2 regions of the Paenibacillus pedocola genome follow, and region 1 is predicted to be linked to the other one. Evidence: a T-box and tRNA genes for the amino acid it is inferred to sense, from the RefSeq annotation. Region 1 holds a T-box; the other holds one or more tRNA genes.

Evidence for each region. A T-box is a leader RNA that pairs with one kind of tRNA and senses whether it is charged. The one in region 1 lies ahead of tyrS (tyrosine--tRNA ligase), so its partner is inferred to be a tRNA-Tyr.
Region 2: it has a tRNA-Tyr gene. The T-box ahead of tyrS (tyrosine--tRNA ligase) is inferred to sense a tRNA for this amino acid. The anticodon was not compared.

Annotation. Positions count from the first base shown of each region.
Region 1 is NZ_CP134223.1:1,911,739-1,915,138, reverse strand. Features, by position in the region: gene tyrS (tyrosine--tRNA ligase) at 125-1,387, opposite strand; T-box leader at 1,505-1,729, opposite strand; gene QU597_RS08245 (hypothetical protein) at 1,874-2,392, shown strand; gene QU597_RS08240 (GNAT family N-acetyltransferase) at 2,470-2,940, opposite strand; gene QU597_RS08235 (ABC transporter ATP-binding protein) at 3,081-3,400, opposite strand, start outside.
Region 2 is NZ_CP134223.1:135,607-139,006, forward strand. Features, by position in the region: rRNA gene QU597_RS00655 (23S ribosomal RNA) at 1-803, shown strand, start outside; tRNA gene QU597_RS00660 (tRNA-Ser) at 887-978, shown strand; tRNA gene QU597_RS00665 (tRNA-Met) at 1,005-1,081, shown strand; tRNA gene QU597_RS00670 (tRNA-Val) at 1,090-1,165, shown strand; tRNA gene QU597_RS00675 (tRNA-Thr) at 1,195-1,270, shown strand; tRNA gene QU597_RS00680 (tRNA-Asp) at 1,287-1,364, shown strand; tRNA gene QU597_RS00685 (tRNA-Phe) at 1,389-1,464, shown strand; tRNA gene QU597_RS00690 (tRNA-Tyr) at 1,471-1,556, shown strand; tRNA gene QU597_RS00695 (tRNA-Lys) at 1,564-1,636, shown strand; gene QU597_RS00700 (NAD(P)/FAD-dependent oxidoreductase) at 1,782-2,738, shown strand; gene QU597_RS00705 (PucR family transcriptional regulator) at 2,850-3,400, shown strand, end outside.

The DNA of each region.
Region 1 (3,400 bases):
TTATATAATTAATGATTATTTAGATTGTTTTCCCTAATCTTACGCAAAAGAAAAGGAGGGAGTCCCGGCAGCCGTTCATGGCCTTCGGAACACCCTCCTTGCTGAGTTATGGCAGACTACAAATTTATGTCAGTTTCACCAGACTGTAATTTTTCTTACCTTTGCGGACAATGATGAATTTCCCGCCGATAGCATGTTCAGCGGTAATCTCAACCTCCAGCTCGCTTACACGCTCACCGTTGATGGAAATTGCACCCTTGGTAATGTCTTCACGCGCCTGGCGTTTGGACGGCTCTATGCCGAGGTCTACCAGCCAGTCCACGATATTCTTCGCTTCCTTGGAGGCGGTGTAGGTCGGCATTTCCTTGAAGCCTTCCTCAATTTCATCAGCAGTCAGCGAGCGGATATCGCCGCTGAACAGGGCTGCGGTAATGCGTTTGGCCTGCTCCAGCAGCTCCTCGCCGTGAACAAACCGGGTCATCTCTTCAGCCAGGGCCTTTTGTGCTTCCCGTTTATGCGGCTCGGCTTCGACCTTTGCCGCGAGAGCTTCGATTTCCTCTTTACTCAGGAAGGTGAAGTACTTGAGGTATTTCACTACATCCCGGTCATCCGTGTTCGCCCAGAACTGGTAGAACTCGTAAGGGGTTGTTTTCTTCGGATCGAGCCACACGGCTCCGCCGGCGGTTTTGCCGAACTTGGTGCCGTCCGCTTTCAGCATCAGCGGGATGGTAAGGCCGAAGGCTTTAGCTTCGTTGCCTTCTTTTTTACGGATCAGGTCCAGACCGCTTGTAATGTTGCCCCACTGGTCGGAGCCGCCGATTTGCAGCTGCACATCCTCATGCTTGTACAGGTGCAGGTAGTCGATCGACTGCAGGATTTGGTACGAGAATTCGGTGAACGAAATTCCGCTGTCCAGGCGGCTGGAGACGACATCTTTGGCCAGCATCGTATTGATGCTGAAGTTTTTGCCGAAGTCGCGCAGGAACTCAATAACGTTAATATCCTTAGTCCAGTCGTAGTTGTTGACCAGACGCACCTGGTTAGCGTTATCATCCGAGATGAAAAGCTTCTTCATCTGTGCGGTCAGCGCATCCACATTTTCCTGCACCTGTTCCAGCGTCTGCAGGGAGCGTTCGCTCTGGCGCCCGCTCGGATCGCCGATGGTTCCGGTTGCTCCGCCGATCAGGATCACCGGACGATGACCGGCCAGCTGAAAACGTCTAAGCACCATGAACGGAATCAGATGCCCGATATGCATGCTGTCGCCGGTCGGGTCAACACCGCAATACAGCGAGACCGCCTTGCTATTCGTTAATTCACGCAGTCCTTCCGCATCCGTCTGCTGGTTAATGGCATCGCGCCATTCCAGTTCATCAATAATATTCAACATGTACAGCCCCTTTGTAAGTTGTCGGTTCTTGTGTGATCTACGTTCTGAGCGCAGAGCAGTGCGGGTCCGGGTATCCAAAAATCCCATAAAAAAATCGCCCCTTGTCTGTTCAGACACAGGGACGATTGGATTAACCGTGTTACCACCCAAATTGCACGAACACCAGGAATAAGCGTGTCCGTACCACTATCAGCGAGTTATCGTTCGCTTAGCTCCGCTTGGCATTACCCAAGATACTCCAGAGTGTATTTCGCAGCCCTCGTATGTACCGGGTTCCATCACCCCCCGGCTTTCTGGGACAGGGACTAAGCTGCTACTGCGCTCATTCAACGTATACCAACTATAAGATTACAGAAAGTATAGCCAATTCCAAAATCGTTGTCAATGCAGCGCCCTTACTTAACAAAGGTTGATAATACCGTCCAATCAGGGTAGGATACTTATCAACAAGATCATCCGCTTGAAGAGAGGAGGATTGCGGCGATGAAACTAAAAACCAGTCCCATTGCGGGAATACTGCTTGTGATTGCACTTGTCACCGGGATGACAGCTGTCATTAGAGCCTCTGCAGACTCCTCACCGGATGGGAATAAGATGTTTGGGACAACACCCTTCATTTACACAGCCGAAACAGCAGATGACGCTGTTCAGAATGAGCAAACATATAAGCTGGCGCTCCAGTGGGCAGAGGCATGGAAAACCAGGGACGGCAAGCTACGCCTGGAAATCATGAGCAGCAGTATGCAAAAAGAGTTTCGGCAGCAGCAGAAGGCTGCGACCGGGGATGCCAATAATACGGTAATCCGCTGGTCCAGCCCATGGGTAGTCAGCTATATCGCAGAATCAGACGCGGAAGAAGCTCTGATTACCTACCGCTATACGGATTCTACAGGCAGTCAATACCTGGGTACAGAACGGCTAAGCTTCGGAGAAGAAAACGGAAGAACCGTTGTAAACAGCAGCAAGACAGAGATTGAAATGAAACCCTATTCGGAAGAATGAGCGTTATGAATCCCTGATCATCCATTGGACAGCAAACGAGCCTTGGAGGTGACTCCAAAGGCTCATTCGCGTTTGTCTCAGCTTACGTCGGCTGCTCCCAGTCCAAGCCGCAGACATTTCATATTCGAGTACTGATAGCCCGCGGCTTCGTAGAAATGCAGTGCCCGCATATTCCCGGCGTCCGCAAGCAGGGTAATCCGCAGGAAGCCGTTTTGCTTGGCATATTCGACGATCCGGTCCATAAAAAACCTGCCGCTGCCCTTGCTCCGCTCCTCCGCAGCCACAATAAAGTCTTCCAGCATGATTACCGGACCACCCTCAAAGGTGCTGAATGAATACACCAGATTCACCATCCCGACAACCTTTTCCTGCCGCTTGAGCAGCAGCAGCTGCCCTTTGTCCGGGTGTTCCAGGATCAATTCCAGACCGGTCCTCTGCTTGTCTTCATTGACGGCATCTGCAAAATCCTGTTCCAGCGCGAACAGTTCACCAAGCAGCGCACACATCACTTTCAGATCCTCTGTTCCCGCTTCCGCAATTCTAAGCATATATCAGCCCCATTTCCGATGCATTGCACATATCATATATGATTTGCCAGCTGTAAACTGTGATGTACGGTGTGTCTGAAAAAAAAGACGGCTGTGTCCGAAAGAGACACAGCCAACTTGGCTCAAACATTGGTTATTCTCTAGCGATCAGCTGTGCCTGGTTCCATCCGGGCCAGCAGGTGCTGCCGGAGTCCGCTGTACTCTCTACTTGTACGAAGTTCGTCGAAGGTCCGTTCTTCTCCGCCCGCTGTCAGCGGATTCGCGAAATCCTCTACGACTCTGCCGGGATCGGGGTGCATGACAATCAGCCGGCTGGACAGGAGCAGCGCTTCATCCACATCGTGGGTGATGAAAAACATGCACTTGCCCGTCTTGCGCCAAATCTCCCTCAAATGACGCTGCATATTCTCGCGGGTTAAGGCGTCGAGTGCACTGAACGGTTCATCAAGCAGAACAATTT
Region 2 (3,400 bases), 1.8 Mb from region 1:
TATTGAATTTGGGTACGATCTGTACAGGATAGGTGGGAGCCGTAGAGGCAGGAGCGCAAGCTTCTGCGGAGGCGCCGTTGGGATACCACCCTGATCGTATCTAGGTTCTAACCTGGTACCCTAAGCGGGTACGGGGACCGTGTCAGGCGGGCAGTTTGACTGGGGCGGTCGCCTCCTAAAGAGTAACGGAGGCGTTCAAAGGTTCCCTCAGAATGGTTGGAAATCATTCGAAGAGTGCAAAGGCATAAGGGAGCTTGACTGCGAGACCTACAAGTCGAGCAGGGACGAAAGTCGGACTTAGTGATCCGGTGGTACCGCATGGAAGGGCCATCGCTCAACGGATAAAAGCTACCCTGGGGATAACAGGCTTATCTCCCCCAAGAGTCCACATCGACGGGGAGGTTTGGCACCTCGATGTCGGCTCATCGCATCCTGGGGCTGAAGTAGGTCCCAAGGGTTGGGCTGTTCGCCCATTAAAGCGGTACGCGAGCTGGGTTCAGAACGTCGTGAGACAGTTCGGTCCCTATCTGTCGTGGGCGCAGGAAATTTGAGAGGAGCTGTCCTTAGTACGAGAGGACCGGGATGGACGTACCGCTGGTGCACCAGTTGTTTCGCCAGAAGCATGGCTGGGTAGCTACGTACGGACGGGATAAGCGCTGAAAGCATCTAAGCGTGAAGCCCCCCTCAAGATGAGATTTCCCAATTAGTAAGACCCCTTGAAGACGACGAGGTAGATAGGTTGGAGGTGGAAGTGCAGTAATGCATGGAGCTGACCAATACTAATCGGTCGAGGGCTTATCCAAATTTCGAAGAACGCAGATTTGTTTCGGATTCAGTTTTCAGGAATTAAGGTTCCTGAATGGATTTACATGGCACCATATCGTTTGGAGAGATACCCAAGTGGCTATAAGGGGACCCTCTGCTAAGGGGTTAGACTGCGTAAGCGGTGCGAGGGTTCGAATCCCTCTCTCTCCGCCATTATAAATCCAAAACCTAATTATTGTGGCGGCGTAGCTCAGCTGGCTAGAGCGTACGGTTCATACCCGTGAGGTCGGGGGTTCGATCCCCTCTGCCGCTACCATATTTCCCGGAGGCTTAGCTCAGCTGGGAGAGCATCTGCCTTACAAGCAGAGGGTCGGGGGTTCGAACCCCTCAGCCTCCACCATTTTCACTTTAAGAATATTTTCACACTGTGCCGGTGTAGCTCAATTGGTAGAGCAACTGACTTGTAATCAGTAGGTTGGGGGTTCAAGTCCTCTCGCCGGCACCATTATTTTTACAAATGCGGAACCGTGGTGTAGTTGGCCTAACATGCCTGCCTGTCACGCAGGAGATCGCGGGTTCGAATCCCGTCGGTTCCGCCATTTTATGTTTTAAGGCTTGTTTTTGGCTCGGTAGCTCAGTCGGTAGAGCAAAGGACTGAAAATCCTTGTGTCGGGGGTTCGATTCCCTCCCGCGCCACCATATTACGGAGGCTTAGCGAAGTGGCCAAACGCATCAGACTGTAAATCTGCTCACGTACGTGTTCGGTGGTTCGAATCCATCAGCCTCCACCAGTTTTATGAGCCATTAGCTCAGTTGGTAGAGCACCTGACTTTTAATCAGGGTGTCGAAGGTTCGAGTCCTTCATGGCTCATTCCAAACAGAAAGTCATCATCTTCGGATGGTGGCTTTTTTGTGTTTTCAGAACTCAATTCAGCCTTTTTATAGTCTTCAAGTTTAAAATTTCTTGCTTCGTTTAATTATAAGTTTATAATGCTGAGCAGAAATGAGTGATTTCTATGATATATGATGCAATTATTGTTGGCGGCGGATTTGCCGGGCTTCAGGCGGCGATTCAATTAGGACGGTACTCTGCACATCGGGTGCTGGTAATTGATGCAGGAGGCGGGAGATCTCATCTTTGCCGGACCTATCATAATATCCTGGGCTGGCCGGATGGAGTATCGGGTGACGAAATACGTGCAAGAGGCCGACGGCAGGCTGAAGTGGCTGGTGTGGAATTCATCTCAGACAAAGTCGTTAAAGCGGATAAGTATGAACAGCTCTTCCTCTTAACCGGAGAGCGAGGCCGCCAATACGAAAGCAAAACCTTGCTGCTGGCTACAGGGGTAATGGATCGCTTTCCGGAACTGCCGGGACTTGTACCGACACTTGGCAAATCTGTGTATGTCTGTCCTGACTGTGACGGCTTTGAGATTCAGGACCGTCAGACGGTGCTGCTGGGTTCTGGTGATGCTGGCGCGCATATGGCTTTTATTTTGCGGGAACGTACGGGAGATCTGACCTACATTAATCATGAACATGAACCCGTGTCTGAGGAGAATCTCACACGCCTCCAGGCAGAGGGAATTATCTATATTGAACAAGCAGCTACCCACATAGTACAAGAGAATGACGGGATGATTAAAGGAGTTGCTTTACAGGATGGCACTCACCTTGCGGCAGAGCGCGGGTTTATTGCCTTTGGGAGAAATGCGGTGCATTCCGAGCTTGCCGCCCAGCTGGGGGTCACGCTGCATAAAAACAGGCATATTGAGGTAAATAGACGTTCCTTAATGACGAATGTGGAGCATTTGTGGGTAGCCGGCGACGTTGCCGTTCATGCGGAGCAAGCCACAGTGGCTATGGGTGAAGGGGCGATAGCTGGGATCTGGATGCATAAGGCACTGAAAAAGATAAATCCCATTGTATTGCCATTATCCAAGTCCGCAGCTTTGAGTACGGAGAAACGCTGATTTTCCAGTGGAGGGTCAAGTTCACTTATCATTCAGATAGGCCTGGCCGCATAATGTTGCAGAATATGATAAAATAGGCGAAAAGAGCAAAAGTGGTGGAGAATGGTGACGATGGATAGTGAGGCATTGCGTCAAAAATTGGAGCAGCTCACCGGAAAGAGAGCCGGAATCAAACAGCTCGGACGGCAGCATTCAGCTTCCCTATTTGGCGTGGGTACGGAAGAGCAGGAGCAGCCTGTTACGCACGATGGTTATCTATGGGTTCCTTTATATGAGAATGAAGGCCGGATCACTGCGGTATGGGTGGAGATGGAGGGTCTTACGGGTCTGGAACTGCAATTGGTTAATTATGCGGCGCGTAATTATGCCATTGCCCTTAAGGCTACCGGACTAAAAGAAGAGGGTGAGGTCGAAGCCCGGCAGCTAAGCGGCTGGCTTAACTCACAGCTGGAGCAAGAGAAGAATGATGCTGAAATTCCTGATGATATGACGCTTAAGGGCCGCCTATTCGGAGATATGGTCCCCTTTCTGCTGGTCAGTGAGAATGTGCATAATCCGCAGCTGACCTACCGGTCGCTGATGAAGCTGTTGCGCAATTATTTCGAGAATGATATTTTACTTATCCCCCTGCAGGAGAAAGAATGGTTAATTTTAGCCCGTAA